3 regions of the Romboutsia sp. D33t1_170424_H2 genome follow, and region 3 is predicted to be linked to each of the others. Evidence: riboswitches for the same ligand, from Rfam matches in the RefSeq annotation. Region 3 holds a riboswitch; each other region holds the start of a gene.

Evidence for each region. Region 3 has a riboswitch for cyclic di-GMP ahead of I4U66_RS08900 (SpaA isopeptide-forming pilin-related protein). Riboswitches for the same ligand answer to the same signal wherever they lie in the genome.
Region 1: another riboswitch for cyclic di-GMP. It lies ahead of I4U66_RS05170 (NPCBM/NEW2 domain-containing protein); the one in region 3 lies ahead of I4U66_RS08900 (SpaA isopeptide-forming pilin-related protein).
Region 2: another riboswitch for cyclic di-GMP. It lies ahead of I4U66_RS01280 (flagellar basal body protein); the one in region 3 lies ahead of I4U66_RS08900 (SpaA isopeptide-forming pilin-related protein).

What each region holds. Positions count from the first base shown of each region.
Region 1 covers NZ_JADOZQ010000003.1:91,806-103,131, reverse strand. The annotation lists gene I4U66_RS05200 (D-serine ammonia-lyase) at 1-169, opposite strand, end outside; gene I4U66_RS05195 (helix-turn-helix domain-containing protein) at 470-1,024, shown strand; gene I4U66_RS05190 (hypothetical protein) at 1,225-2,028, shown strand; gene I4U66_RS05185 (ATP-binding protein) at 2,041-3,171, shown strand; gene I4U66_RS05180 (vWA domain-containing protein) at 3,175-4,584, shown strand; gene I4U66_RS05175 (SagB/ThcOx family dehydrogenase) at 4,901-5,659, opposite strand; cyclic di-GMP riboswitch class I at 5,918-6,004, shown strand; gene I4U66_RS05170 (NPCBM/NEW2 domain-containing protein) at 6,215-11,326, shown strand, end outside.
Region 2 covers NZ_JADOZQ010000001.1:237,928-249,253, reverse strand. The annotation lists gene fliF (flagellar basal-body MS-ring/collar protein FliF) at 1-1,107, opposite strand, end outside; gene fliE (flagellar hook-basal body complex protein FliE) at 1,130-1,447, opposite strand; gene flgC (flagellar basal body rod protein FlgC) at 1,463-1,867, opposite strand; gene I4U66_RS01280 (flagellar basal body protein) at 1,872-2,195, opposite strand; cyclic di-GMP riboswitch class I at 2,649-2,730, opposite strand; gene I4U66_RS01275 (CDP-glycerol glycerophosphotransferase family protein) at 3,649-5,127, opposite strand; gene I4U66_RS01270 (class I SAM-dependent methyltransferase) at 5,193-5,717, opposite strand; gene I4U66_RS01265 (NTP transferase domain-containing protein) at 5,991-6,641, opposite strand; gene I4U66_RS01260 (HAD-IB family phosphatase) at 6,614-7,216, opposite strand; gene I4U66_RS01255 (glycosyltransferase) at 7,254-9,488, opposite strand; gene I4U66_RS01250 (flagellin N-terminal helical domain-containing protein) at 9,574-10,377, opposite strand; gene I4U66_RS01245 (flagellin N-terminal helical domain-containing protein) at 10,515-11,321, opposite strand.
Region 3 covers NZ_JADOZQ010000006.1:83,099-94,424, forward strand. The annotation lists gene I4U66_RS08885 (ATP-binding protein) at 1-367, opposite strand, end outside; gene cooS (anaerobic carbon-monoxide dehydrogenase catalytic subunit) at 583-2,505, opposite strand; gene I4U66_RS08895 (bifunctional enoyl-CoA hydratase/phosphate acetyltransferase) at 2,849-3,760, opposite strand; gene I4U66_RS08900 (SpaA isopeptide-forming pilin-related protein) at 3,897-7,064, opposite strand; cyclic di-GMP riboswitch class II at 7,137-7,220, opposite strand; cyclic di-GMP riboswitch class II at 7,370-7,453, opposite strand; cyclic di-GMP riboswitch class II at 7,603-7,685, opposite strand; gene I4U66_RS08905 (tetratricopeptide repeat protein) at 7,783-8,925, opposite strand; gene I4U66_RS08910 (B12-binding domain-containing radical SAM protein) at 9,048-10,805, opposite strand; gene I4U66_RS08915 (hypothetical protein) at 10,969-11,169, shown strand; gene I4U66_RS08920 (hypothetical protein) at 11,166-11,326, opposite strand, start outside.

The sequences.
Region 1 (11,326 bases), on a different contig from region 3:
CATCTAGTACATCAGCTTTAGAAAGCGAAACATTTTCCATACCTTTATCAAAATTAGTATGAAGTGGATTTATCCATATTGATTCTTTTAAATCTATTATTTCTTGTAATAAAGGATATTCATCAATCCAAGTTGATATTTCTTTGTTTAAAACTTTTGTATTAGACATAATAATAACCACCTTTATATTTTTATTTTTAATTCTTAAAGATAAATATTTATATAAATTTACCTAAGATAAATGAAGTTTATATTAAAACTATTTGTTAATTCAAATAAGTATTAATTAATTTTATTTCAAATAATTAAATAATACTTAACTAATACTAACATTTTTTATGATTGACGTCAATTGAATTTAATTATTATTATAAAATTTAAATAAAATTTAATTAAATTGATAAGAATAAGTTATATTGATATAATATGTAATGATAATTTCAAATACACAAAAGAGGTAAATTAACATATGAATGAAGTAGATATATCAAGAAATATTACTGAATATAGAAAAAGTAAAAATTTAACCATAAAAGAATTAGCTAACTTAACAGGTGTAACACCTTCTTTACTTAGTCAAATAGAAAAGGGAACATCAAACCCGTCTATAAATACGCTAAAACAAATTTCTAAGGCTTTAGATATACCCCTATTTAATTTTTTTATAAATGATAATCCTACTGAAAATTTAGTAGTTAGAAAAGATAGTCGAAAAAAAATAATGTTTGCTGAGGATGATAGCTTTGCTTATGAATTATTGACTCCAAACTCGCGAGGAACCATAGAGTTTATGCTTATGAAGATACCTAAAAGAGAGTCATCTTCAAAAGAACTTTTTAGTCATAAGGGCGAAGAAGTGGCTTATGTTATGAAAGGCTGTGTAAGTTTACATTTGATGAATACAGTTATTGAGTTAAATTGTGGAGATAGTGTAAAAATACCACCATACTCAAATCATAAGTGGGAAAATAATTCTGATGAGGATTGTGAGGTTATATTTGCAGTAACACCGCCATCATTTTAAAAAATAAAAAATTTAAAATAAATTAGAAAAATAGAAGGATTTGTATAAAAAAGTACCTAAAGCTAAAATAGTTTTAGGTACTTTTTTTATATATTGCCATAATTATTCTGTTTAAATTTATTAAAAAGGTATATTAATTATAATAAGAAATAATTAAAATAGATAAAAATTAAAAATAAACATAGAGGGAAAGGTATGCTATGGAAGAAGCAAAACTTATAAAGATGATAAATAATAATCCATTTGTTATAAAAACTATAAACAATCCGACAGATGAGATTAAGTTATTAGCTATAAAGAAAAATGGGCTTGTATTAGAGTATATAGAAAATCCAACTATAGAGATGCAAGAATTAGCTATAGACAACAATGCTAGAGCAATTAAATATATAGATAAACCAACAGAAGATATGATGATAAAAGCTGTAAGTGATGGATGGACTATTTTAGAGTGCATTAAAAATCCAACTGATAAGGTAATTAAATTAGCTATAGATAAAGCTGGATGGGCTATTAAATATGTTGAAAATCCAAATGAGGAGCTACAATTATTAGCAGTAAGAAAAGATTATGATTCATTAAAATATATAAAAAATCCTTATGAAAGTGTTCAAGAAGAGGCTGTAAAAATAAATTATACTGCATTAAGATATATAGATTCACCTAGCTATAATGCACAGATTTTAGCTATTAAAAGCAATGAATCGGCTATTAGATTTATAAAAAACTTAGATAAAAATAAAATGTTAGAATTTTTAAAGGCAAACATTTTAACCATTAAATATATTTCAAATAAGATATCTAAAGAAGAATTAGAAGAAGTATTAAAAGAAATGCTATTAAAGGAAGATGTTGAAGAAAAATATGTTAGAGATTTTTTAAACTGTAAAACTATAGATAAAAATAATGATAATATATCCATGGATAAGATAATATTCATTCATAAATACGGAAGTAAAAAAGCTAAAAAAATAGCTGTAGATGAAAAACTTAAGATGATATAGGAGAAATAAAAAATGAATTTTATAGAGACATTAAAAAGCGTTGACTTAGTTTTAGCTACTGGGGAAGTACCTTTAGTAGTTGGCGAAAGTGGAATAGGAAAAACTGCATTAGCAAAAAAGCTTGCTAAAGAAAATGAGTGGAGTTTAATTGTTATTGATGGAAACTTACTTAAAGAAGGTGAAATAGGAGGCTTGCCAACTGTAGAATCTTATATAATGAGTGATTCTAATGGTCAGGAGATAGTAAAGAAAACAACAGTATATGCTGTTCATAACAAGTTAAGAGAAATTGATGAAGAAATATCTAAAGGAAGAAATGTTCTTTTATTTATAGATGAAATAAATCGTTGTGAGCATACGGTACAACAAGAGCTTATGAACTTAATATTAAATAGAGAAATAAATGGATATAAGTTACATGATGATGTAAAGATTTTAGCAGCAATGAATCCATCAAGTAAGTATGGTTCAGATTTTGATTATCAAGTTGTAGATATGGATGCAGCTCAAGAAAATAGATTTGTATGGTTAAATATGGAGTCTGATTATAATCAATGGCTAAAATGGGCAATAGATGAAGGGCTTGAACAAAAGGTTATAGAGTTTATTTCAACATTCCCAGAATATTTACACAAAACAAATGAAGGAGATGTATCTGCAACTCCAAGAAGTTATGAAAGAGTTTCTAAAAGTTATAAAGCATACAAGGATCAAAAGGACTCAATACCAAAAGCTGTATTTTTAAATGTTATAAAAGGAAATGTAGGTAAAGTTATCGCAGAGGAATTTATAAGTTTTGTTGAATCAGATTATAGCCCATTAATATCTTATGAAGATGTTTTTTGTGGAGATACTTTAAGTGAATCTGTTATAGAAAGAGTAAAAACTGAAAGTCATACAAGACTTTACTTAGCAGCAATGAATATTTTAAGAAACTTAGAATCAAATATTAAAAGTGAAAATTATGAATCAAGCTATTATATTAGTAGATTTATACAGTTTTTAAAAGTATATCCTATAGATTTAATGGTAGGAATTATGAAAGAGATTAAAAATAGCTATAAAAAAGTATACGAAAAAGCTATAGAAAATGAAGAATTCGTAGAAGCTTACTTTGAATCTTATAAATTAATAAGGGGATAGCCTATGGAAACTTACTTTGATAAACAAAAAAGAGATCTTTATTATAAAGCAGAGAAAATTATAGATACGTATGCTATGTTAAAGGCAAATCACAAGGGTGAAAAATTTGAGATAGATATACCACAAGATTTCAAAAATGAATTTTTTAGTTTAGTAGATAAAGTTAATCTAAGCCTTATGGAAGATAAAGATAATTTCTATGGATATTTTTTATTTCAAACATCAAGAGAAATAAGATTTGATATAAGTAGTCCCACTGCTATAAATTTTAAAGGTGCTAAGTATGTCATATACTTTAACCCAATAATTTTTTTAGACCTTAATATGAGACAAATGGAAAGTACAATTAAACATGAAATTCTTCATGTAATATCTATGCATTTAGTAAGAGCAAGAGAATTAAAAGGAAAATACAGTACATTAGCTATTAATATGGCGATGGATATAGTGGTTAATAAATATTTAAATAATTTACCACCATATGCTGTTACTTTAGAAAATGTAAATGTAAAATATAATTTAAAACTTGAGCCTTATGAGCCTTTTGAATACTATGTAGAAAAAATTCAAACTGAATTAGATTTACAAGAAGTAGATAAAGATGGCGAAGAAGATGATACTCGTCAGTCTGATGATATAGAAACTGAATACAATCCAGAAAAAACTCATGATATTTGGGAAGATTCTAGTAATATAGATGAGGAAACTCTTAAAGAATTTACCCAAAAAGCTATTAATAATTCTCAAAAAGGTAAAATTCCAGAATACTTAGATGGTATGATATCATCACTTAAAAATAGTAAAGGTGAATTGCCTTGGAACTTATATCTTAATAGATTGATGGGAACAATCGAAAGTAATAAAAAGAAGACTATAACAAGAAGAAATAGAAGACAGCCAAATAGATTAGATTTGAGGGGGCAGTTGAGATCTCATAAAGCAGAGATAGCTGTTGCACTTGATATAAGTGGAAGCATTAGTGATGAAGAATTTAAACAAGCTATTAAGGAAGTACTTAATATAGTAAAAAATTATAACCATGAAATTACAATCATAGAATGTGACAATGAAATTAGACGTGTGTATAAAGTCAAATCTGTAAAAGATATAAAAGAAAGGCTTAAAAGAAGAGGATCAACTAAATTTAGCCCAGTTTTTGAATATGCTAATAATAAAAAAATTAATTTATTGGTATACTTTACTGATGGTAAAGGAGAAGATAAGTTACAAGTAATACCTAGAGGGTATAAGATTTTATGGGTTATTTCTGGTAGAGGAGATAAACTTTCATTAAGAGAGCCTTATGGAGCAATTAAAAAACTTAGCAAGGTTAAAATAAAAGATGATACATTAGATATGAGTGATGTTAGAAATGATGGATATTCAATGAATAACCAAGCTCCAATTTTATAAATTTATGTATTAAATTCTGGTTATTCTAATAACATAATAATAAAATTTCAATGAGAAATATAATTTCTAAAGGAGATAATAATATTATGAAAGAAGCAGAAAGATTATTAAATGAATAATTTGCGATTATTTTAAATATTTCTCCTGATGAAGTAACCTCATATATATTAAGTCAAATATCAAAATAAAGTACTTTATACTATACTTTATTTAAAAATATTAAAATTAAAAAATCTCAAAAAGTATCTTAATTTAAGATATTTTTGAGATTTTTACTTTAAAGTAATACAATTATATTAATAATTAAGCTAATTTATTAAAGTTTTTTACCTAAACAAGCCATATAAATTACAAACTCATTTTCTCCATCTAAATCTAACATATTATCAATTATATCCTGATCATATATTCCGATAGCACAAGTCCCGTAATTAAGAGATTCTGATGCTATGTAAAGATTCTGGCAAACATGTCCAATATCTATAAGTATTTTCTTATGAGCAGTTATACTAAATCTATGTTCACTTCTATATGGAATACAACTCCAAGCAAACACAACGGCACTTTTAGATACGAAACCTTGAACAAAAGGTTGGTTTGGAGTTGCTTTATCTATTTCATCATCTATATTGCTTAAAGTCTTTATAAATAAAAGTTTATGTTCTAAAGGTAAATATCTGTAAACTCCACTCTTTAAACCATCAACATTATTTATTATTAAATATGTTTCAAATGGGTGAGTGCAACCAGCAGAAGGTACAGTTCTTAAGGCACTAAATTTATCTTTTACAGTTTGGATTCCTTGAGTAGCCCATAGTAAATACGAAAGTTCAGATAAATTTATTTTTTCATCACTATATTTTCTTATACTTCTTCTATCATTTATACAATCTAGTACGTTAGGTTTAACTAAAATGTCTTTGCTTACAGGAGGTAACTCTATTAAATTAGAATTTGAATCATATTCTTTTTGGAAAGAAGGAGTGGGTATTCCTTTTTGTTTATCCGTTTTTATCTGTTTTAGTATTTCAAAATCAGCTTTGAAAAATTCTCTGTTTTGTGCAATTTTATCCATAGATGTCTCCTTATTAAAATGTATAAATTTTTACACTTATTATACCATATATATAAATATAAGTGGAAAAAGCCTAAATGGTAAAAATTTCATATTAGAAGCTTAATTACAGATAAAAATTAATAAATATTTTTGTGTAGTAATAATTAATATTTGCTTTAATAGAATATATTCAAAAATATATTAAAATTATTTTAAATTAAAAAAAACTATTTTAATTTATAAAAAATTATGTATAATTAATATAGATGACTAAAAATTACATATTAGCAAACCTAGAGAAATCTAGCGACGCAAAGCTAAAGGGGCTAAGGTAAAATTAGACTATGCCAGCCAGTTGCCAAAGAATTGATATTCTTTGTTTTTATAGAGTTATCTTATGATATAATTGTAAGATTGTTTTATAATGTTTACTTTAGATGGCAACTACCCTTTATAAAGGGTAGTTTTTTATTTAATAAAAACAACTATAGCTCTATAGCAAGACTATATTTTGAAATTTGGGGTAAAATATTTAGTTATTGTAAATTCATATAATATAAGAGGGAGAATATTATGAAGAAAAAGATAGCATCAATATTGGCCATATCTGTTATAGCAACAAACAGCACACCTGCTTTAAATGTTTTTGCTAACGAAGTAATAAAGGAAAAAGCATTAGCGATAGAGGAACAAGTTTCTAAAAGTATGACAGTTAGTGATTTTAAAATTAAGAACAATCCTAACTTCGCTAAGTATAATGAACTTTATAGAGTTGAGATACAGTCTATAACAAACAATGGAAGAAGTTACCCAGGAACTAAGATAGAAAATGCTATAGATGGAAAACTTAATACACATTGGGAAACATACACTAGAAATACAAATGAATTTAAAAATGAAGTAATTGTGGAGTTTAAAGATATAGCCGAGATAAATAGATTAGCTTATGCTACAAGACAAGACGGGGCTAAAGGTAAAGGATATCCTACTAGTGCAGAGATATATGTTTCAGAGAGTGAAATAGGTGAAGATTTTAAACTAGCAGGAAAAATAGAAGGAAGTAAAGTTACAGGTGGAATGGTTGAATTTAAATTTGATACTGTAAGAGCAAAGAGAGTTAAATTCAAATTCGTAGAAGCACATGACGAGTGGGCAAGTGCCGCAGAGTTTTGGTTCTATAAAGAGGATAGAATTCTAGATAAGATGGAAAGATTATTTACTAATGCAAACATGAATGAAGTAAGTAAAGAGTTTGCAACTCCTGAAGCATTAAACACTTTAGAGAAAGAAACTGAAGGACATCCATTCCGCGATAGCTTTAAAGAATATATAGATAATGCAAGACTTGTTCTAGAGAACAAAGAGGTTAACTTTATTGAAACTAAAGTATCTAAGTTATTAGGGTATGGAACTGAAAACCAAAAAGCTTATGATGACAAGTTTATGTTAGGTAAAGACCACATCGTTAATACACAAGTAAATGGTGGAACTTACTCTACAACAAAAATAGAATATATGTATGATGGTGACCCTAATACACATTGGGAAACAAACAGAAGCAATGGTAATGGTTTCACTAATGAAGTGGTATTCACTTTTGATGAAATAGAACAACTTGATAGAATAGCATTATTACCTAGAAGCGGAAATCAAAAAGGATTTCCTACTAAGTATGAAATATATGCTTCAGAAACTTCTCAAGGGGATACATTCAAATTAGTTTCTAGCGGTACTGCAGAAGTTACTAAAGACTTTATGCAATTTAAATTTAACCCAACAAACTTTAAGAGACTGAAGTTTGTATTTAAAGAGTGCCATGAAAATAGACCATTCATATCAGAAGCTAGGTTCTATAAAGAAGATGCTTTATCAGAGAAAATGGATAAACTATTTACAGACAGTAATAAGAATACAGTAAACCCTGATTTTGGGACTTTAGAGAAACTTACTGCTTTAGAGAATGAAGCGAAGGCACATCCTTTATACAGTAAGTTCAAAGAAGATTTAGATGATGCTAAACTTGTATTAGAAGGTAACGAGGTAACTTATGCAGATGCTAAAGTTTCGAAGTTTAAAGCTTTTGGAACTCCAGAGTTAGCAGAGTATGATAAGACTTATAAGATAGATAATAGTCATATAAAGAATATAACTACTAACGGTAGACATTGGTCAAATCAAACTATAGATAAAGCTATAGATGGTGATCCTAACACTAATTGGCATTCTGATGCTAGAAATAGCGAAACTCATACAAACGAAGTTATAATGACTTTAGACCAAATAAGAACTTTAGATAGAATAGTATATTATTCTCCGAGAGATAGAGGTTTCGCAGAGAAGTTCGATATCTATACTTCTAAGACTAGTGCAGGAGACACATTTACTAAAGTAACTAGTGGTAGTGCTTCAAGAACTGGAGACTCTATATCTATAAAGTTTAATCCAACTCAAGCTAAAAGAGTTAAGTTTGTTTATAAGCAAGGATATGAAGGTTGGGCTTTAGCGTCAGAGTTTGGTTTATATACTCAAGATGTTACAATGGATAAAATGGATAGATTATTTACTGACAACACTATGAGTGCCTTAAGCGAAGAGTTCAATAGTATAGATAAGCTTAATGCTTTAGAAGAAGAATGTAAGAAGCATCCATTTTATAATGACTTCAAAGAGGATTTAGAAAATGCTAGAAATATTTTAGAGCAAGAAGAAATAGTAAGTGGTGTTGCATTTACTAAATCATTTACTCATTTAGATAATAAGGAATATATAGAACAATTTAGAATTCCTTATGAAAACATAAAGAGTATAACTAATAATGCCGGGAGATATGCATCACAAACTATAGATAAAGCGGCAGACAATGACATAAATACTTACTGGGAAACTAATAAGTCTAACGATACAAATTGGAGTAACGAAGTAACAGTTGAATTCGTTAACCCTGTAACTATCGATAGATTAGCTTACGGTGCTAGACAAAGCGATGCTAAAGGTTTTGCTCAAGAGTTTGAGATTTATGGTTCTACAACTAGCAAAGGTGAGACATTTAAGTTAGTTGCTACAGGTAAAGCTAACAAGACTAAAGACTTAATAGAAGCAAAATTCCAACCTACTAAGTTTAAGAGAATAAAATTAAAATGGACTAAGGGTGACCAAAACTGGGCTACTTTAAATGAAATAATGTTCTTTAGAAAAGATTTAGTTTCGGATAATGTTAACGATATGTTTACAGATGGATTAATGAGTGAGCTTAAAGACAAATACAAATCTCTAGAAGCAATAGAGTCTTTAGAAAAAGAAGTTATGAAACACCCTTTAAAGGATAGTTTAATGCCTACTATAGAGTTAGCTAAGAAGGTTTTAAATGGCGAACAAACTGAAACTGAAAATATGTCTAGAACTTTGGTAGGAGAGCAAAGAGGTAATTTCGGTACAGAAGGTGCTAAGAGAAGTATTAACGGTGGAGCATATACTTCATTAGAGTCTTTCGGAAGATACGTAACTCCAGGTGAAGAAATAATAGTATATGTTGATGCAGACCCAACAGGTAAAATGCCTCAATTAGGATTTGGTCAAGTAGGTAAGACACAAGGTACCTGGAGAAGAACAGTAAACTTACATCCAGGTAGAAATGTTGTTAAAGTTCCAACTGACATGAACTGTGCGGCAGTTTATTTAATAAATGAAGCATATCCTGAAGAACAAGCTTATGCTCCTAAAGTAAGATTTGAGGGTGGAACTAAATTTCCTACGTATTTCCATGGTGAAACTGACCCTAAGGAATTTGCTAAGGAATTGGAGGAATACGAAAGAAAAGTAGCAGTTAATGACGAAGATTTTGTTAATGGAAACCCTAAAGGTAAAGTTTACAATATAGCTGAGTTCGTATCTGAGAACGTTGTAATAACTACAACTGCAAAAGGTGCATTGAAAGGAATTAAACAAGCAGAAGCAAAAGGGTATGACTCTGCGGATACTATGGCAGGTTGGGAAGAAATATATGACATGTTCCAATCATTTATGGGATTTGAAGAAAATGCAAAAGAAGAGAAGGATAGTCTTTTCCCTAATAAGTTCGTAGCCAGAGCATTCCAAGGAGGACCTCATGCATATGCGGCTTATGGTTATACAGGATATAGAGGTTCAGATAATATAGAGAAAGACGAAGGTTTCTTTAAGTTATTAGCAATGCCACCACAAATGCCAGGTAACGATAACTGGGCTTATAACCATGAATTTGGACATATATTTAATACTAAGCATATAGTTCATGGAGAAGTTACAAATAACCTTTATGCTCAAGAGTATAGAAGATTACACCCAGGTACAGGTGGAGACCGTGCAAACTGGAATGAGGTACTAAAGAGATTTAAAGGAGAAGAGTATAACTTAAGTCACTTTGAGAACTTAGCAATACTATCTCAATTAAACATTGCTTATGGATACGACGCTTATACTAAAGCATCTAAAGCAGTTAGAGATAACACAGATTTAATTAAGTCTATAAAAGGTTCAGATACACAAAGATTAACAGTAGCTTATTCTTTAGGATTAGGTGTAAACTTAATGGACTTCTTTGAAGGATGGAAGTATGTAGAAGTTACTCCTCAAATGAGAGAAGCAGTTGCTCACTTACCTAAGCCTGATAAGAAAATAGAATATCTTCATGGTGGTGCTTATGATTATAAAGGCACAGGCTTTAGTGAAGATGTTAAGGTTACAGTATCTTCTAATATAAACAAAGAGGATAAAACCAATACATTAAAGTTTAATATAGATACTAATAACAGTGACGATTTATTAGGTTATGAAATACTTAAAGATGGTGAAGTTATAGGTTATACAAAGGATAGTAGTTTCGTAGTTAAGAATATAGATATAGAAGAGAATGCTAAGTATGATGTAGTGGCTTATGCTAAAGATTTAAGTACTGCAAAACCAGTAAGTATAGAAGCATTCCAACCGATAGTAAAAACAGTTGGTGGTTTAACTTTAGGTTTACGTGAAGAGTTTAATCCTCTAGATTATGTTAAAGCAACTGATTATGAAGGAAATGATTTACGTGACATTAAGGTTGTAAATAATGTTGATAATACTAAAGCAGGAGTTTATGATGTTGTTTATGAAGTTAGTTACAAAGGGTCAACAACTAGAGAAACTATGAAGGTAACAGTTGCTAGTGCTTATGATTATCTATCTGACAGAGAATGGGATAGCGTTAAAACTGACTGGGGAACTCCTTCTCGTAACAATTCTATAAAAGGTAGAACTTTAGGTGAAATTAAAGATTACGATAAGGGTATAAGACTTCATGCTAATGGTAATGTAGTTTACGATTTAGGCGAGCACAACTATGAAGAGTTCGAAGTTAAAGTTGGCGTGGATATGAATATACCAGTCCAAAACAATTCAAGTATAACTTTCAAAGTTGTAGGTGACGGAAAGACTTTAGCTACTACTAAAGTAATAAAACATGAGGATGATTTACAATATATAAAAGTACCTATTAAAGGAGTTAAACAACTTAGATTAGAAGTTAACAATGGTGGAAACGGAAATACTTCAGATCACGGTGTATTTGTAGAACCTAAGTTAACTACTAATAATGCTAAGCCTGAATTAACTATACCTAAATCTCAAACAGTTAAAGTTGGTCAAACTTTAGAAGATTTAGCAGGAACATAT
Region 2 (11,326 bases), on a different contig from region 3:
GCCATCTATAGCAACCGAAGCAGTTATTCTATTTAATTCACCTTGAGCCTTAACAGTTTTAATTTCTGTCTTTCCTACTTCATACTTTATATCTTCACTTTTACTTTCAGTAGTTCCATCATTTACATTGCCTTTATTATTCATATTGTTATCAACAGTACCACCTGTATTTACTGGCTCTGTAGATTTATTTTCACTTTTTGACTCACTTACTATAACCTTGTTAGGATCTATTATCGTTTGAGTTTTTTCATTAGTGTCAAAATTCAAATCAGCATTAACAGTTGCTCTTACTTTTCCCTCTCCAAATATAGGTTCAAGTAATCTAACTATATCTCTTTCTAATCCTTTATCTAGATCTCTTTCTGCCTTAGTTGCAATATCAATCCCATTAGAATTATCGCTAGAATTTGATTTTCCATTTTCATCAAATATTCCTTCTGATAATAAGACCATATTTTGGTTGATTACCTCAACATTTTGTTTCGGTATATTTGGTGTACTTGCGGATACTAAAGATATTATAGATTTAACTTGTTCTTGACTTAATTGTTCTCCTACATTTAAATCTACATAAACGGCTGCTTTTCCAGGTATGCTCTCTTTAGCAAATACAGATTCTTCACCTTCTGTTATATGAACTCTTGCATCTTGTACTTGCGGAAAAGTTTTTATAGTTTTTTCTAGTTCACCTTGAATCATTCTTTGTTTTTTTACCTCAAATTCTTCATCTGTAAGACCTAACGATGATCCTTCATCCATAAGTTCAAATCCTTTAGAACCATTTGAAACTTTTCCAGATAGTTCAAGTCTTAACTTATCTACCTGATCTTTAGGTACATATATACTATCGCCCTCTATTTTCGTTTCAATTTTTTCTTTTTCTAGTTCTTTAGTTATAACAGATGCATCATTTGAATCTAAACCCGAGAAAAGAACATCATATTTATTATCATTTTTATACTTAATTCCAAATATTATAGCTAATATAATTGCAATCACTCCAACTATAATGGCTATTTTCTTTTCTTTTCTCATTTCCTTAAATTTTTCTTTTCTTGTTTTTATAAAATCTTTTATTTTTTCTATTATCTCTTTAAAATTCATCTATCTGCTCCTTATTAAGGAATTACAATTGCACTCTATTAATTTCTTGGTAAGCATCATATAACTTATTTCTAATCTCAATCATAAGTTGCACTGACATTTGAGATTCTTGTGCTGATAGCATAACATCATGCATAGAAACATCTTCACCTTTTATAAGCGCTTCTATCTTTTCATTTGAATTTATAATACTATCATTTACCTTACCTATAGCATTCTTTATAACATCTTCAAATTGCTTGTCTGGCTTTTCATTTCCTTTAACTTTATATGTAGTCTTATTATTAATAGCATTAGAGAATATATCAGAATTAATATTTATATTGCTTATTCCTGTCATTTAACCACCTACTTTCTATCTACCTATCTCTAAAGCTTTAGATATCATATTTTTTTGAGCATTTAAAGTATCTACATTAGATTCGTAAGCTCTCGATGCACTTATAAGATCTGACATTTCAGCTAATAAATCTACATTTGGATATTCTACATATCCATCTTTGTCTGCATCAGGATGATTTGGTTCATATATTTTTCTGAGAGGAGATTTATCTTCTTCAATCTTTTTTGTTTTAACACCTAACATCCCTAATTTTTCATCATAATTTTCTTCAAAGCTAGCTACTTTTCTCCTATATGCTCCTCCATTTTTAGTTCTTGTAGTCTGCATATTAGCAACATTCGAAGATATTATATCCATTCTCATACGTTCTGCTGTCAGACCACTTGCACTAATTCTCATACCACTAAAAACACTCATTTATTTACCTCCCAGATATTATACTTTTTGTCATAGCGATTTTTATATTTGTAAGACTTACTAACGCATTATATTCTAATGTCGTAGCTGCTTGATTAACCTTCTCATGTTCAATATCAACGTTATTACCATCTTCTCTGACCACAGATTCCTTATCAACCTTTAACTTTATACTAGGAATTTCTAGTTTATTCTTTAAAGTATCTTCGAAACTAACATACTTTCTTTTATACCCTGGAGTATTTATGTTAGCAATATTTTCTGCAATGGCATTACTCCTTAAATGTGTAGCATCTAATCCCATTTTCATTAAATTATAGATTTCCATATTACTCTCCTCCATTAATTTTATAAATCAAAAAACCACTCTATAAAGAGTAATTTTGTATACTACATAGCATACTATCATTGCTAGAATTTGATTATTTTAGATATAAAATTAAATCAATATATTTATTATTCGTTTTCTTATATTTAATTTTCTTATCATTTTAATTATAAACTTTTACTTATTTTTTTCTATATAATTTATACTATTACATAATTTTTCCTATAATAAAAAATGTAAGATACATAATGAACTTTGATAATATAATTGAATTATTAGATTTATTAAAATATTATTTCTTCAAAAAAAAATAACTCTAAAGAGAGTTATATAATATCAGCGTCGATAAATAGAGATGCATAATTTGGACACAAACAATCAAAATAATTTATATATTATTCATAATTCTCCAAAATTATAAACCTTATATATCGAAAACAAAAACACACAGTTTTTTGCAACTGGCTAGCATAGTTTCTACTTTAGCTCCTATAGTTTTGCGTCACTAGATTTCTCTAGCTTGCCTATTTTGTTTTTCGTTGTTTTTCGTTCTTTTTTTACACTTTTCGACATTTTTTTCCATACACTAAATATTATAGTATAATTACCATTTAATCAAGTTTTTATTTGTATTTTCTTACTATTTTTTTTCAAACTAATATTAAAAATACATTTAAACTTATTTGTTAAATCACAAAGTGTAATTTTATTTTATATTATATTTTATATTGTATTTTATATTATACGGCTGATATAATTAGAACTTTATATTTTTTATTAAAATAATACAAATTATGTATTAGACAATAAATTCTACATCACTAAAAATTTTTAACTTAAACATCCTTATTCAGATTAATTCCTAAATATTATAAATTTAGATAATATTCCTATTTTTTTCAATTATGACTGTAATTTTATTTATAAATTCAAAATATTAAAACCAGAAAATTAAATACATTTATATCTATATTAGTTCCTAAAGATATTTTTGATATAAATATTGATTTAACACTCAATTATATTAATAAAATTTCTTATGATACTTATCTACCTTATTAATAAATCAAAGCTTATTATACTAATAAAATGTATAGTAAAGTTAGTTTTTACTTAGATAAATTTTATAACATTTGCAATATTAAAATTTATTCTTTCTTTAAAGAAAATTTAATATTGTGTTCATATAATATTATAAAAATTCATGATTTTGAAAAATGATTAAAGACTTTAGTAGTAATTTAACTACTTTTAATTTAGATTTATTTTATGAACTTATCGGGATATGTATAAAACTATTAATTATTATAAATACTCTTATAGTTAAAATTATATACCTGTATTAATTAATACTTAATATTTTTAATAATAAAATACAAAAAGTCTTGTAAAAATAGTTACTTAATATAATAAGTTATTCATGACTTTTTGTATTTAATATCATTGTGAAATTTTAAAAATAATTATTTTCAATACACTGCTTTATATGTTTGTGAACTTGTTCTCCACAACTACCATCAATATTTGAAAGAACAGTATTTAGTGCATTAATTCTATTATCTTTTTTGTAATCTTTTTTATTGACTACTAAATCTATAAATTTATCTACAGTCATTTCATCTTCACCAACTATATAATTAGAAAATATATCAAATACTTTTTCATGATAGTATTCTCTGTTTAATTCTATGTCATATATTAAAACAGGTTTTCCTGTAGCCATATATTCAATTAATACAGAAGACCTATCTGTTATTAGTGCATCAGATATTTGAAAAGCTTCGTAATAACTAGGTGAATTATCAATAATTATATTTTCTGTATTTTTTGCTGAGCTTAATAACTCTTTATATCTTTTATAGCATTCTGGGGCTCTTGATTTAACATATGACAGCTCCAGTGGGTGAGGTCTATATATTAATCCATAGTTTAAATCATTTCTAATTTTATTAAAGACTTCTTCAACTTCATCTAATACTTTATCTCTTCCATTTATAACTTTCATTAAGTTTGTAGTCCATAAAAATACCTTTTTACCTTTAAATTTATTTTTATAATATTCATTTGTAGTATTTGATTTTAGACTACTAACTAAAGCATCAAATTTAGGTGACCCAAGAGGCAATAATTTCTCTCTAGCTACCCCACTATATTCTGCAATGTCTGCAAATGCATGAGATTGTACAACAACTTTATCAAATTCTCTTGTTCCTATAAATGAGTAAAAATCTTTATAAAATGAAATTGGATAAGTACCTAATATTCCATAAGTAACATATACTAGCATATCTGTATATTTTTTTAAATTATAAGAAAAATAGTTGCTATCTACTCTAGTAGCATTATTATATTCATCATATTGATTGTGTATATATATAACATCTGGACTAATTTTTTCTAAATCAAATGTTTTATAATCAGTAATAGGTACATATTTAGGCAACATATCACCTTCATATGTAAATATAGCGTCCATATTCCCATTTCTATTATAAATTAACTTATAATATGGAATTGGTACTACATAACAATTACAATTTTCATCTTCTTTAGCTTCTTTCCAAATACTTTCAAGGCTATTCCACATAGATGCATTGTATGGCATAAAAACAATATTATATTTTTCCTTAATATTTTTATTTATAATATCTATCATATCATTTATCATATTAATAATTTCTTGGCAATCATAAAGTGTATCTGTATCTTTTGTTTTATTTAAATCTTTTAATTTTTCTAATATACTATTTGATAGATTATAAAGTCTACCGTCACATTTTTTAGCATTTTCAAAGCTATTTTTAACTGTATTAATAGCTTGTATACAAATTTCAGACATAAACTCATAGTCTGTATTTAAATTTTTAATTATATAAGAAATCCCTTCTATTGAGGTTTTTAAAATTTCTATTATTCTTTGTTTTTCATTCATTTTTAATCACACTACTTTCTATAAATCCAAGATTTAAATTGTAACTTTAGTTATAAGTTTATTGTTTAACCTCTATTTAAAATAAAATAGTGTCTCTCAGTTTCTTTGTATTGTTTTTTATCAGTTAGAAACATTTCATTTTCTATAATCTTAAATCCATTATTTATAAGAACTTTAAAAACATCTATGTATTCATCAATTGTTCTATATATAACATTATATTCACTATTTAATTCATTAGAGTAAAAATCACCTAGGGTTAATCTTTCTTTTGTAGCAATTGGTGATGCTATATATATCATAGCCTCTTTATCTAAGACTTTAAGTAAATTTTCAAAGCATATGTTAAATTCTTCATCATTTATATACATTATAAGACCTGCTAAAATTACTTTATTAAACGGGGCATTACTTTTTACAACCTCATTATCATATATATTTATAAAATCACATATTTGAAAATCATAACTATTATTACAACCTATTCTTTTTCTCGCTATATTAAGTAAATCTTCTGCAAAATCAGTACCTAAATAGTATTTACTATTTAATACTATCATTTCTGCTAATCTTCCTACTCCACAACCTATATCTAAAACTTTAGAATTTTTATCTATTTTTAATTTAGGTATTATAACCTCTTTTTCATACTCATCTAATAATTTTGCATATTCAGAATCATTATCGTTACATTTTACAGCTTTATAAGGATTATCTTCTGTGTACTTTTCTGCTCTTTTATCCCAAAATAGTTTTACACTTTTTTATTTATATTTATGTTTTCTTTATATACCCTTGTATTTTTTTTCGTCATCCCATTTCTCCTAGTTAAGGTTTGATTATAAATTCATATTTAACCGATTTTATTTGTATCCATTTTTATACCAATCTAAAGCTTTTTTATATTCATTCATATTATCTATTTCCTTTAAATTTACATGAACTACTTTTAAAGGTAAATTAGGTGTTATCATTTTATATACATGGTCATTTCCGCTATTAAGTTTATGTGCATATATTTTAAACAACCCAGTCCATTCATACTTTCCATGTTGTCTTGAAAAACTAACTGCATGTTCAGTTCCATCTATAAATTCAGTATCTATATATACTGGTTCATTAGTATATGGAGAACAAACACCTATTGCTTCTTCATCATCTTCTAATATAAATCTTTCGAGGTCTTCAGGTTTAAATAATACATCTCCATCTAATGATATAATCATCTCATTAGAATGTTTTTTCCCTAGTGATAAACTAGCAGCAGTTTTTGTATTAGTATAATCATGATTAAACACAAAAGTAATATCTTTTCTATATGAGCAAACTACGTCAATAACTTCTTGGGCTTGATATCCTACAACAATTCTTATATCATCAAACTTGTCTAAACATTCTAATTGTCTTATTATTAATGGTTTTCCATCAATATCAATTAATGATTTATTAGTATTTAGACCTAATCTAGTTCCCATTCCTGCGCAACTTATAATAATCGTTTTAGAAACTGACATAATTTCTCCTCCTCATAAAACGCATAGTCACAAACATTTAATACACTCGGAGCTATTGGTCTAACAGCACCAAATCCAATTCCTATATCAGCATACTCTATCATTTTTGAGTCATTACTTCCATCTCCAATAGCTACTACTGGTCCATCTATTTCTTTTATTATATCTTCCTTTTTTATAACATTTACAACTGATTTAATATATTGACCATCCGTTAAAGCCTTTGATGAATAATATATATCATTTAAACCTAACATATCCATGAGTTCACAAATCCAGATATCTAGATTACCAGTTATTATAATACATCTATCTATATTCTCTAAAATAAATTTAATTAATTCTTCATTTAATGTTATATTTTTAACTATATTACGTACTTTTTTTATAGGTATCTCTTTTAATATTTCAATTCGTTTTAGAAAACTTTCTTCAAAAGACAACTTACCTAACATAGTATCTTCTGTTATTTTGCTAATACTTTCATGACATCCAATATACTTTGCCATTTCAGGAAGTATTTCCTGTTTTGTTAATGTTGAATCTAGGTCAAATACAAATTTATATTTACTCAAATTTGAGCCTCCTCTTATGACATAATTTTTGTATATTTTAATTTATAATCATAATTTTTTCTTTTGATTCTAGAACTATGTTTTCGTCTTCACAGTTTTTTACTATTAATTCAAAATATTTAGTGGCATCTTCATATTGTCCTAATATTTCTTTTATGCACCCTATATTAAAAACCACATTATAATTGTATCTATCTAATAAATATGAATTTTTAAACATTTTATCAGATTCTTCGAACTTTCCTTCTAACATTTTTATAATTGCTTTTAAATTTAGTATCTCTGCCTCTTCTTCTTCAAATATACTTTCATATTCATATATATTTTCTTTAGCTCCAATAATATTTCCTACCTCTATGTCATTTTGAATTATCGATTTATATTGTTTTTTAAGACCATTTAGCTCTTCATTTATATCAAATTCATTTTTAAATTTCTCTATTAATATTTCTATTCCCTTTTTGTATTTTTGATTTTTTATTAATAAGTCTTTCATTTTTTTTACATACTCTAATTTATCAGTTTTACTAAGTTTTTGAGCTCTATTTATACTTATAATGAATATTTCATCTTCATTTTTCAATAAATTTAGTAAATCATCATCTTCTAAGTCTGTATTATATAATTGCTTCAAATAATCATAAGTATAAGTTATATACATTAAAAATAAATTTTCATACTTTTTACCAACTAAACCACCATATGTTAACAATGATTTAGATACACAACTATAAATTTGAAGTTTCTTTATGTCTAAAGTATTTAAAGTATTGTCTAAGTAATCATATAAATCAAATATAAAATCTCTTTTATTTGAAACTAAATAATCTATATAACCTTGCATTTTTAAGTTACTTATATTTTTTAATATATCTTCTAATTGTAGATTTTCTTTCATAGCATAATATATTATATCTGCATAATATATTTCTTGCTCTTTTGTTAGTATCTCATTATATTGTTCAATCGTTAATTTTTCACCTAATCTTATTTTATTTAAAGTACCGTAATTTCCATCTATTTTAGAAAGCATTTTATACATTTTAGGCAAATCTTCTTCTTTTATTCTTTTTAGTATACTTTCTAACGCAACTTTAAATTTATTTTGCTGTACTATACAAGATGAAAGATTTTTATATATTTCAATGATTTTTTCTTCTTGATTTAATTTATATAAACTCATAAATATAACTAAGTAAGCTTGTTCTAAAATATTAATATTTATATCATCTATATTATTTATTATCTCTTGATACATCTCTAATTTGTAATAAATATCAATAATGTTAACTTTAGCTTTATCTTGGTGTATCAATGTATCTGCATTACACTCAACAGCATTAGCTTGTGTAGATATATCATAATTTTCTATAAGATATAAATACCTTTTATAATTTTCTAAGCTTCGCTTATATTTTCTTAAATATTTTTGACTTGTCGCTAGGTAATAATATATATCTATATTTTTATTATCATTTTTTATATACTTAGTGCATAAACTTTCACATTTGTCAAACTCATTCATTTCTAAATAAAGCATAGCTAAATCTAATGTTACAAATATTGGTATATATTTAATTTTTGTATACAAATCATACCCTTTTTCCATATAATATATTGCATCTTCATAGTTTTTAGATATAGAATAAGTTTTTCCTAATTGATAGTTAATATATGGGTTATTCGGTTCTTTCTTTATTTCTTTTAATAAAATATTTTTATTTCTATTATCTTTTAATTGTTTGATTTCTTCATTTTCAAATAAATATCCATAGTGATCAAATAAAGCTACATTTTTATATATAGGATGTTTAAATTTTGGTTGTTCGTGTATTGCTCCTTCATATCTAAAATCTTTTGAGTTTTTAAACATTCTAATTAAAGGAGTCATACTATAACTTTTTTTATCTAGCGAAAGTATATTTTTTAGATTTATACTTGCACTATTATATTTATTGAATAAGCTTTTATCAAAGAATTCTTTTAATTTCTCATAATTAATTAACTCTTCATCTGCATCTAATATAAGTATCCAGTCTCCCTTTGCATAACTTATTGATATATTTCTCATATCTGAAAAGTTATCATTCCACTTTGCAAAAAATACTTTATCAGTATATTTTCTTGCAATATCAACAGTCGAGTCAGTTGATCCAGTATCTAGTATTACTAATTCAGAATTTATTTCTTCCATTAAAGGACGTAGTGCGTTCAATGTTTTATCTAAATTTCTCTCTTCATTTTTTACCATCATTACAATACTTAGTAGCATATATTTAATACTCCTTTTAAGTGATTAAATTTAAAAATAAAGAGTAAAGCACATGCTTTACTCTTTATTTTTTAACTTAATAAAGCTATCTTAATAACTGAGTTACACTTTGAGGTTGTTGGTTAGCTTGTCCAACCATAGCTTGTGCTGCTTGATTTAATATGTTTAACTTAGATAAATTAACCATTTCTTTAGCAACATCAACATCTCTTATTCTTGATTCTGCTGCACTTAAGTTTTCTGTAGAAGTTGTTAAGTTAGCAGAAGTATACTCTAATCTATTTTGAGTTGCTCCTAATTTAGCTCTTCCTGTGTTTATGTTTTCTAATGCTGCATCTACCGTACTTACGAAAGCTTGAGCCTTTGTATTATCAGATACATCTATAGTTAAACTTCCTGCAGTCTTAACTAAATCTATTGTATTTATAGTTCTAGTTTCATTATTAGCTCCTGATTGTATTGTAAATGTACCTGCTCCACTTAATAAGTTTTTACCATTGAATTTAGTTTCTTTACCTATTTGGCTCATTTCTTGTTGTAATTGAGTTAATTCTTCTTTTATCTTATCTCTATCAGTTGTAGTTAATGTATCATTTCCTGCTTGAACTCCTAGTTCTCTCATTCTTTGAGCTATATTTCCTGCTTCTTCTAATGCACCTTCTGCTGTTTGTACCATTGATATACCATCTTGTACGTTTCTATCTGCTTGTTGCATTCCTCTTATTTGAGATCTCATTTTTTCTGAAACAGCAAGTCCTGCAGCGTCATCTCCTGCTTTATTTATTCTTAGCCCTGTTGATAATTTTTCCATAGACTTTCCTGATAATGCAGTATTTTTTGCCATTTGGTTAGTCGCTATCATAGCATTCATATTAGTATTTATTCTCATTGTTTTTTCTCTCCTTAGAACTTTACGACATCCTTGTCTTTTATTTATAAAAGTATATCTATATTATATATATCGGCATAATATAGATATACTTTATATTTTTTAATATATTTATAATTTATTTACTTATTTTAAAACTATCTTAATAACTGAGTTACACTTTGAGGTTGTTGATTAGCTTGTCCAACCATAGCTTGTGCTGCTTGATTTAATATGTTTAACTTAGATAAGTTAACCATTTCTTTAGCAACATCAACGTCTCTTATTCTTGATTCTGCTGCACTTAAGTTTTCTGTAGAAGTTGTTAAGTTAGCAGAAGTATACTCTAATCTATTTTGAGTTGCTCCTAATTTAGCTCTTCCTGTATTTATTTGTTCTAATGCTGCATCTACTTTACTTACGTAAGCTTGTGCTTTTGAACTACTAGAAACGTCCATACTAGCTAAAGTTTTAGCTTGTCCTACTAAATCTATAGTATTTATAGTTCTAGTTTCATTATTAGCTCCAGCTTGTATTGTAAATGCTCCTGCTCCACTTAATAAGTTTTTACCATTGAACTTAGTTTCTTTACCTATTTGATTCATTTCTTGTTGTAATTGAGTTAATTCTTCTTTTACCTTGTCTCTATCAGTTGCAGATAATGTGTCATTTCCTGCTTGAACTCCAAGTTCTCTCATTCTTTGAGCTATATTTCCTGCTTCTTCTAATGCACCTTCTGCTGTTTGTACCATTGATATACCATCTTGTACGTTTCTATCTGCTTGTTGCATCCCTCTTATTTGAGATCTCATTTTTTCTGAAACAGCAAGACCTGCAGCGTCATCTCCTGCTTTATTTATTCTTAGTCCTGTTGATAATTTCTCCATAGACTTTCCTGATAATGCAGTATTTTTTGCCATTTGATTAGTCGCTATCATAGCGTTCATATTAGTGTTTATTCTCATTGTTT
Region 3 (11,326 bases):
GTACATGTTCTGGACAAACACATCCACTACCACCAGAATCTACTGTTCCTAATGTAAGTAGCCTTACTCCATTATGTTCTTTACATAAATTTTCTGGTATGTCATCTACCTTAGGATTCATTTTAAACATTTTTCCAAATGATCCTACTGATGCAGCAGTCCTATCTGAAACAAGTTTTTTCATTTCTGAGATTGGAACTATTGACTCATAGACTTCTCTTGGAAATCCTAGTGCTAAAGCTAAGTTTGCATCTGGATCAGCATCAACTGCTAGTACTCTATATCCATCTTCTGCAAACATTCTAGATAGCATTGAAGAAAAAGTTGTTTTACCTACTCCGCCCTTACCTGTTATTGCTATTTTCATATTATACCACCTTTTGTCATTAGTTACTTTATTTTTTAATGTTTATTTCTGTTTTTCTTTATTTAAATCTGGTCAATCCCTTTGTATGTCTACATTTATTTAAATTTAATTATTTTTAGTCTTTTATTTATATTAAACGATAAGTAGATATTTGTTATATTTATATCCACTTATCGTTTTTAGACTAATAAATAATTATTACTTATTTTGCATTATTAAGCTTCAACAGTAGCTTCTTCATTCATTTTTTCTTCTACTAATTTTTCAAAATGAACACGTTTCTTTTCTATATCTTGTATTATCATTTGAGCTAATTCTTCAGGATTTTCATTTACCTTGAATGTAGCTCCTACTGAATCTTGTAATGTTTGAGTCAATATCTCAACAGTTTTGTCAGAACCAGCAACTGGAGGCATAATTCCTAAGTATGTATCTATCCCTGATGCTACAACATAAGTACCTATAGCAACAGCTTTTTCTGACATCCATTCTGGTGCTACACCTGCTACTGGAATATCACACATATCCATATCTAAGAACTTAGCAACTTCTGACACTACAGATAATATACGACTACAGTCAACACAAGAACCTAAGTGTATTACTGGAGGTATATCAACTAACTCACAAACTGTTGCAAGCCCCTTACTAGCCATACTTCTAGCTTCTTTAGTTAATAGTCCAAATTTACCAGCAGCTGAAGCACCACAACCTGTAGTAACTACAAGTATATCGTTTTTAATTAATTCTTTCATTATAGTAACATGAGCTTTATTTGAAGTACTTCTTGCATTGTTACATCCAACAACACCAACTACCCCTCTTAATACTCCTGATTTTAAGCAGTCTACTAATGGTTTAACAGTTCCCGCTTGATCTATTTGAGAGTTTACAACTCTATCTAATTGACCTATTATTGCTTGTTCACTGAATCCTACAGTTGTTGAAGATTTTAACTGTGGTATTTCAACTTTTTCTTTATCTCTATTTTTGAAGTTTAGTATAGCTTCTCTTACTATTCTCTTGGCATCATCAAGAGCTGTTTCTTCTGTGAATTCTATATAAGTTGATCCTGCTATTTTTGCCTTTGGAGATGTTGTTATGAATTTAGTGTGATAACATTCTGCGACTTTTGCTAATGCAGGGAATATACATTGAACGTCAACTATCATTGCTTCTACAGCACCTGTTACGATAGCTAACTCTTGTTGGTGGAAGTCTCCTGCAGTTCTTACACCATGTCTCATTGTAACCTCATTACCAGTACAACACATACCAGCTAAGTTTATTCCATCTGCTCCCATTTCTTTAGCTAATGCTACTAATTCTGGATCTTCAGATGCTAAAACTATCATTTCTGATAATGATGGCTCATGTCCATGTAATATTATGTTTACTTTATTATCTTCTAATACTCCTAGATTTGCTTCTGATTGTCTAACTGTTGGTGTTCCGAATAGTATATCACTGAATATAGTTCCTATCATTGATCCACCCCATCCATCTGATAATGAAGTTCTCATTGATAAGTTTATTAAACTATCTATATCAGCTGTACATCCCATATGAGTTGAGTGCATTATTGTGGCTATTTCTCTATCTATAGCTCTTGGTTCTATTGCGTATCTTTTCCATATTTCTTGTCTTTGCTTTGGAGCACGACTTAAGAAGTTTAATACTCCATGTGGTTTACCAAACTCCATTAAAGCTATATCTGCAACTTCATGAGCTATATCATATATATCTCGATCTTCAGTCTCTACTCCCCATTCTTTAGCTAAATTAACTAATTTAACTTCATCTTTTATAGTGTAGTTTCCATCTCTGCTAGATAAAGATAATGTATGAGCTATACCCCTTGCATGATCAGAGTGAGCTGCAGTCCCCGCTGCAACCATTCTAGCAAAGTTTCTACCTACTATTACATGCTCATCAGCTCCACATAATCCAAGTGGAGTTTTAGGAGTTATTCTACAAGGTCCAGCTGCACATATTCTACAACAAGTTCCTTGAAGACCAAATCCACATTGAGCCTTCATAGAAAGCTTTCTATCATACATAGTTTCTACACCATCTTTTGCCGCCTTATCTAACATAGCTTGACTGTTCAAATCGATAGTCATCATTTTTTTATCCATATTCCTATCCCCTTTTTCCTTGATTTTTAATCCTAGAGGTGATAAAAAATTATGTCCATTGTAAGACTAAAGTTATTGATTCCCTAATTTGATTATATACTAAATTTTGTTAATTTGGTATTCTTTTAAATATTTTTTTAACAAAATTAGTTTGCTCAATATAAGTTATTTTTTTATATAAAATATACTTCTTGTATAAAGTTTTATATAAGAAGTATATTTTATATTTTCCCCATATTATCTATTGAAAAATATATATTAATTTAAAATTTTTATTAATTTGAATTTTTCTAAAAACGTTTACCTATTTATATTATAATATTGTTTACATTATTTGTATATATTATTTCATGCTCTTGGCAATAAGTGCTCCATATGCTATAGAATATAGCTTAGATTCATGACTATCTGCTCTTGATACCAATACTACTGGGGCTTTTGCTCCCATTATAATTCCTGCTGATTTCGCATTCGCCATATATGTAAATGATTTTCCTATTCCATTTCCAACTTCAATATTTGGAACTAATAATATATCTGTATCTCCACTTACTTCACTTTTAAATCCTTTTACTTCACTTGCTTCTTTTGATATAGCTAAATCAAATGCAAGCGGACCTTCGACTATAACGCCTTCTCCAAATTTACCTTCTTTACAAGCTTCTTGTAATAGTCTAGCATCTACTGTAGCTTGCATTTTTGGATTTACTTTTTCTTTTGCTGCTAAACATGCTACCTTTATCTCATCCACACCTAAACATTTTGCCGCTTGTATTGCATTTTTTAGTATTTTTTCTTTTTGTTCATAATCTGGAGATATGTTCATTCCGCCATCTGTTAATATTAAAAGCTTATGGTAGTTTTCAAGTTGATATATCATTACATGACTAAGTAAACTCTCTGTTCTAAGTCCATACTCTTTATTGAGCACTGACTTTAATAGTATTGATGTATCAAGTAATCCCTTCATAACAAAATCAGCTTCTTGTTTAGACACTAACTCTACGGCAATCTTTGCACTTTCTTCTATACTTGGCGAGTCTATTATAGTTATACCTTCTAACTCAAAGTTTATGTCATTTGATATAGACTTTATTTTATCTGCTTGTCCTACTAATATAGGTTGTATAACTTCTTTATTAACTGCATCCTTTATAGCTAATAAAACTTCTCTATCTTCTGCTGCTGCAACTGAAAGTATTACTTTTTCTTCTTGCTTTAGTTTGTCTAACATATCGTGTAAATCTTTTATCATCTCATACTCCCCCTTGTTATATATATTTAAATAATATCACATTTAGTACTAAAATAGTTTTCTAGTAGTATAGTCTAAATATTCTATAAAATTAAAAAAATAGTATTAGCATAATACACTAATACTATTTTTTTATTTACTTTCTCTTGTTTATAAATACAATCCCCACTAAAGCTAATATAACTAATGCAGTATATCCTATTATAGATTCTTCTCCTGTTTTAGGAGTATTAGTAGTTTTATCTAATACTTTATTATCATTATTATATTTATGCTCTAATTCCTTTGTCTTGCTATTAGTATTTTTTTCAGACACTTCATCTTTCTCATTTTCAAAAACTAATTTTACATTTTCTTTTTGATTAGACTTTATCTCAAAATTTTGTACTTCATTTGTTAATGGGTACCCTTCTGATGATTTTGTTTCTACTGCTTTATACTTGCCTGGTTCTAGACTTACTGTAGCTGTTCCGTCTTTTCCAGTTGTTGTTGTTGTCACATTTTTTCCATCTTGTGTTTGGATTTCAAACTCTGTTCCTGGCAACATTTTACTTGGATTGTCTTTATCAACTTCCTTTATTTCTACTTCTCCATTTGTTTTTTCATCTACTACTTTATTATCATTATTATATTTATCTTCTGATTCACTTTGCTTATTATTAGTATCTTTTACAGGCAATTCTTCCCTCTTATTTTCAAAAACTAATTTTATATTTTCTTTTTGATTAGGCTTTATCTCAAAATTTTGTACTTCATTTGTTAATACATATCCTTCTGATGCTTTTGTTTCTACTGCTCTATATTCTCCCGGCTTTAAAGTTGCTCTTGCTATACCGTCTTCTCCAGTTATTATCGTTGTCACCTTTTTCCCATCTTGTGTTTGGATTTCGAACTCTGTCCCTGGTAACACCTTACTTGTATCATCTTTATCTACTTTCTTTATTTCTACTTCTCCACTTGATTTATTCTCTGATTCATTTAACTTATTGTTAATTTTTTCAGTAGGAATTTCTTGCTTCTCATTTTCAAATACTAATTTTGCATCTTCCTTTTGATTAAACTTTATTTCGAAGTTTTGTACTTCATTTGTTAATATATATCCTTTGGATGCTTTTGTTTCTACTGCTTTATACTTTCCTGGCTTTAGACTTGCTCTTGCTATTCCGTCCTTTCCAGTTATTATCGTTGTTACCTTTTGCCCATCTTGTATTTGTATTTCAAACTCTGTTCCTGGTAACACTTTACTTGTATTATCTTTATCTACTTTCTTTATTTCTACTTCTCCATTTGTTTTCTCATTTGTTATAGTTCCTATATTTTTAACAGTTCCTATATCACTTTTTTCTATAGTAAACTTTATGTCTTTTCCATCTACTGAATATCCCTCTGGAGCTTTTACTTCTTGTAAATAATATGTTCCTACATTATCTACATCTGATTTAATTAATCCATTCTCATCACTAGTTAATTTTCCTATAACTTTCTTATTAGAATCTTTTAGATTAAATATAGCTCCACTAAGCTTACTTTCCTTATTTTCACTATCAACTTTAATAGCTTCAAAAGCATATCCCTTTTTAGTTTCAACTTTATTACTTGGATTACCATTTATTTTAGCTATATTTGATACAGTTGTTCCATCTTTTACATTGCTAAAATCAGTATATATTTTTACTTCTAAATTTTCTTTGTAATTTATTTGTCCCTTATCATTGATAATATTGACTGTATTATTTGCTTTATCTATTTTACTAGAAAAAGCATCTGGAACTTCAACTTTTACGATCTTTACGTTCGGATCTAATTTATCTACTAAATCTATATATCCCTTTTGGAATACACCAAAACTCTCAAAGTTTATAGAATATACAACACTTTGGTCATCATCTTTTTCTAATTTAGTCTTATCAACAGATTTGTGAGCATTTATAGCTCCTGCATTGTATTCATATTTAACCGTATCATCAACACTATTTCTAGTTCCATTGTATGATAACTTTGCAGTATTTGAGTATGAATCTTCAACATTTGTAATCTTCATGTCGTAACAAACAATATAGTAATCATCTACGTTTCCAAAATTTATAGTTAAATTTCCATTATTAGTGTTTATTTTATCTTTAAATTGATCTGTTACCCACTCAAAGCTTTCATCTTTATTGTATTTACCTATACTTATACTGTCCTTTAAAAGTTCCATTCCTTTAGGTGTAAAGTCATTTAAAGTTACATTTTTAAGATTTGACCTATTTTCATTAATATCTATTCTATATCTTACATTTTCGTTCATAGATGCTACATTTTTACCTTCTGAATTTTTAGCAGAAGTATAACTATACTTACTTATAACATCTTTTGCTTCATTTTTTTGTTTTAATATAACAGTACTATTTAACTTACCATCGCTTTTATTAAATACTGCTGTATTCTTATAAGAACTCAAATTTTGAGTAATCTTTGTCTTATAAGTTACAATATATTTATCTTTAATATTTCCAAAGTTTATACTAAGCCTATTAGATGATTTGCTTATATTTAAGCTATCTGTGACATCTGTTTCTGCGCTATCTCTTTCTATTTTAATTACATTTACAGAGCTTGGTATAAGCTCCATTCCTTCAGGCATATTATCTGTTAATACTGCATTTGATATATTTGAAAATTTCTCATTAACATATACTCTATATTGTTGAGTTTTTCCTAGTACTGGATAATATATATTTCCTACCGTATTTCCATCTGAATCTACATGGTCATAATTATTTATAGTTTTAAGAATCTGTCTATCTATTATAGGCTCTGTTTCATTAGATGGTTTTATAGCTATTTCTATGCTAGTAACTGGTTTTCCATCAACCCATACCTCTATCTTCTGATTATCTACTTCTTCCGTTTTATCTGCATATGCTGATACATTAACATATCCTCCTATTGCATCATAAACATCATCCCCAAAAGTTGCTACTACTTTATTACCTTCCATTTGTACACTTTTAAAATGCTCTGGGGGGAATTTAAAGCTAAATCTTTCAAGCCAACTAGGCATTTCAAATTCTATAGTATCACCTGGTTTTATACTCCCTGGACCATATTTAGCCTTATACTCTAGTTTAAAATTCAATTTTTCTCCAGGCTCAATCTCTTTTTTATCACATGTTATAGATACTTCTATTGTATCCCCTTGATTATCTGTCTTAACTTCTTCAGCATACGCAAAATGTGTATTAATTAACACATTTATAACCATTAGTACTGACGTAAGTATCGATATTATTTTTTTTCCTAACTTGTATTTATTTTTCAATAAATTTCACCACCCTTTTTAAATCTTTTTATTTTAAAATAAAAAAGACTATTCAAGATAATGATGATTTATTATCTGAATAGTCGGTTGCACTATTAACTCCATATACCTCAAGTGCCCATATACAAGGTATACTTCTTCATTCCTATTTTTAGCTTATATGTATTTATGCCCTTTTAATAATTTTGCTTTGTGTGCATTTATGCTATATAAAATTGTTAGCTTTCATTTGATTTTCATTAATGTCTTATCAATAAACTTTTATTTTAAAATAAAAAAGACTATTCAAGATAATAATGATTTATTATCTGAATAGTCGGTTGCACTATTAACTCCATATACCTCAAGTGCCCATATACAAGGTATACTTCTTCATTCCTATTTTTAGCTTATATGTATTTATGTCCTTTTAATTATTTTAATTTGTTCGCATTTATGCTATATAAAATTGTTAGCTTTCATTTAATTTTCATTAATGTCTTATCAATAAACTTGTATCTTAAAATAAAAAAGACTATTCGAATAATATTTAAATATTATCTGAATAGTCGGTTGCACTATTAACTCCATATACCTCAAGTGCCCATATACAAGGTATACTTCTTCGCTCCTAATTTTAACTTTTGAATATAATTATATAATCTCAGTGATTTATTATACCCTTTAATTTAGTTAAAGTCAATTTTAGATTTTTTTATAGTAAATTTTAACTTATTTTTTATCTATATTTATCAAGTTCTCTTAAACATGCCACTGTAATTTCATCTTGTGGATCTAATTCATAAGCTCTTTCTATATAATATATAGCATCATCTATATCACCTTTGTTTAGATATGCCATCCCTAAATTGCATAATATTTCTGGATCTTCTTTTATTTTAGCTGCTTGTTCAAAGTGTTCTATAGCTTTATCTATATTGAACATACTAGCTTCACAAAGGCCTAGTTCAACCATTGTATCTACTTGATGTGGTTTAGTTATAAGTATTTTTTCAAAATATTTCTTAGCTTCTTCAAATTCACCCATATTTTTATAAGCTAATCCTATCATAAATAATAAGTTCCACCAATCAGGATGATCTTGTTCAAGAGGTAATAATTTTTCTAGTCCTTCTTCACATTTTCCTTGGAATACTAAATTATAACCTTCTTCATATTGAACTTTAAAGTCCATCTTTCCTATATTTTCTTGAACCTCTGCCATTAAGTCTGCATCTAACCCTAATTTTTGTGCTTCTTCCCATATAACTCTAGCCTTTAAATATTGACCTTGATTGTAGTAATGATATCCTAAATGATAGTAAGCTAAAGCAAAGTTTTCATCTAATTGTATAACCATTTCCAACTTTTCTAAGGCTTCTAATAAAAACTTATTCATAGCTTCTTTGTCCATATCTTTTTGATACTGCTTTGCTAGTTCCTGGCAAACTATTGAATAATGATATAATCCATCTATGTCATTTGGATACATACTTATCATAGCTTTTAAGTATATTAACGAATCAGTTATCTCACCAATATCAAAGTATTTTTTAGACATATAGCCCATATATTCTTTTATATTTATATTTACTTTTTTGCTAAAAGCATCTAAAAATTTTCTGTATTCTTCATTATACTTAAATTGGCTATCAATACCCATTATATATATCATAGCATCTGCTATAGACATTGTATTTATCTTATCTTGCGCTGTCTTTTCTTTTATTCCTTTAACTAATACCTCATTTTTTATAGGTACATCTAATCCACCCTTAGGTATAGTGTAACCTTCTAAGTTAAATTCTCCACCATGTTTTATAGTTATAAAAGATAATTCTTCTGTTTTCTTTAATAAATACTTCTCTATTTTAAACTTCATCTTTTCCTCCTTTGTAACTTCACATAATAATTTTTAATCTATTAATGTTTATACCCATTAAAAATTTATGTGATATGTTTTCATAATATATAATACCAATATGTAATAATTAGCATTTAATATTATATGTTAACACTATATGACTTTGACTTTTCAAAAACTTTGTTATCATCATCATAGACAAATAAAATTATATTTTTTATCTCTTTTATATCAGCATGTATATCTTCTTTTAACTTTAATATATCGAATCTAAATGGTTCAAAATGAACATATTTTATTATATGCTTAGCTGGTTTATTTTCAAACTGTGGTATATATTTTAATATGTTATCTTCATTTTGTAAGAACATATGACATCTATTTTTAAAATCTTCTACATCTTCTTTATTGAATATTTGAGGTAAATTTGAAGTTTTACCTAATGATATATAATCATACTTTAATATATCATTAAATAATTCATTTTTATCATTTATCTTATCGTTGTAGAAATCTAATAATATTTTATATAATTGATTCTTACCTTGTGCTACATCAAAATACCCATTTTCATCAAAGTAAGTTGCAAATTCTTCAAAGAATTTAAATGGACTTTGCTCATAATAATTATGTATTATGTATCTCATTGACAATACAAAGTTTTTAGAGTTATAGTATCTTTCTAGTATTTCTTCTATATCTTTTAACTTTATCATTTCGCTATAACTTATATAATCATTATATAATACTTCATATGGTGTATAATCTTTGTATCTATATCCATGTTCTTTTGCAGTATTTCTTATACCAGTTCCTTTTATCATCTTTAAGAACCCTAATTGTATATGCTCTATACCTAAATTAAATACATCATTAAATGAATTTTCAAAGCTTGCATAATCTTCATATGGAAGTCCCGCTATTAAATCTAAATGTTGATGTATATTTCTATACGATGCTACTTTTTTAACTGCATAAGATAATTTTTCAAAATCATCTCTTCTTCCAACTGCATCAAGAGTTTTCTGGTTTGTACTTTGTACTCCTATTTCAAATTGGAATAACCCTTCTTTGCAATCTTTTAAGAAGTTTAATGTTTCCTCATCTAATAAGTGTGCTGTGACTTCAAAATGATATGTTGTATAACCATTGTCATTTTCCATAAGGAAATTCATTATTTCTTGTGCAAACTTCTTGTTAGCATTGAAAGTTCTGTCTATAAACTTTATTTGAGATACCCTTGCATCTATTAATGCCTTTAAATCTTTTTTTACTCTATCTATACTAAAATATCTTAATCCTTCAAGTGTTGAAGATAAGCAGTATTGGCAATTAAAAGGACACCCTCTAGATGTTTCATAGTAAACAATTCTATTTTCATATTCTGCTGGATTTAAATGATCATAAGGACTAGGTATTTCATCTAGATTTTGTAATAATTCCTTAGGTTTAGTTACAACTATCTCATCGTTATTTCTATAAACTATACCTTCTACATATTCTAAAGATTTTTGTCCTTTTAGATACATTACTAAATCTCTAAAAACTAATTCTCCCTCTCCATAAAGTATATAGTCTACAAATGAGTGCTTTTCCATAAAGCTTTCGCTATCATAAGTTACCTCTGGCCCACCTAGAGCTATCTTTATACTTGGCTTTACTTTCTTTATATTATGGCATAATCTAACTATATCGTTTACGTTCCATATATAAGTTGAAAATAGTATTACATCATAATCATGTTTGTGTATATCTTTTAATATATAATCTAAATCATTATTTATTGTATATTCTTTTAAATCTACTTCTACTAAGTCTTTTACAAACTCTTTTAAATATCTTATTGCTAAATTTGTATGTATAAATTTTGAATTTAACGTTGTTAATAAAATTTTCAATTATTTCACCTCTTTTTTCATTTATGCTATGATTTTCTGTACATTTTAGGTTAAAATACTATATGTAGTATATTATCATTTTTTTCTTTAATAGAAGGTTTTTTAAACCTTTTTGTAGAATAATAGTATCATAATTATATCTAATTTAGAAAGGAAGTTTTTTATGGAATTAATCGATCAAGTATCTATCAATGCCTTATCAAAAAGGGACTTATTGCTTATTATAAAAGCCTTAGAGTATACAAATGAAAATACTGGACTTAATGAATTTATAGATTTAAGAAACAGTATAATAAAAGAACTATGCTTTTTAACTGATACTAGCGAAGAAGATTTTGTTAATTACCTAGAAAATACTAACTAAGATTTTTTAAATTTAAGATTATATATTCCTGATTTAGCTTTGACTCCTATCTCAAGAATATCATTTTTAAAATCTTTTTTTATAATTTCAATTTGATTAAATATCGGATCTATAGTAATTTCCCCTACTTCTAATTTAATTAGGGATCTTGGATCTA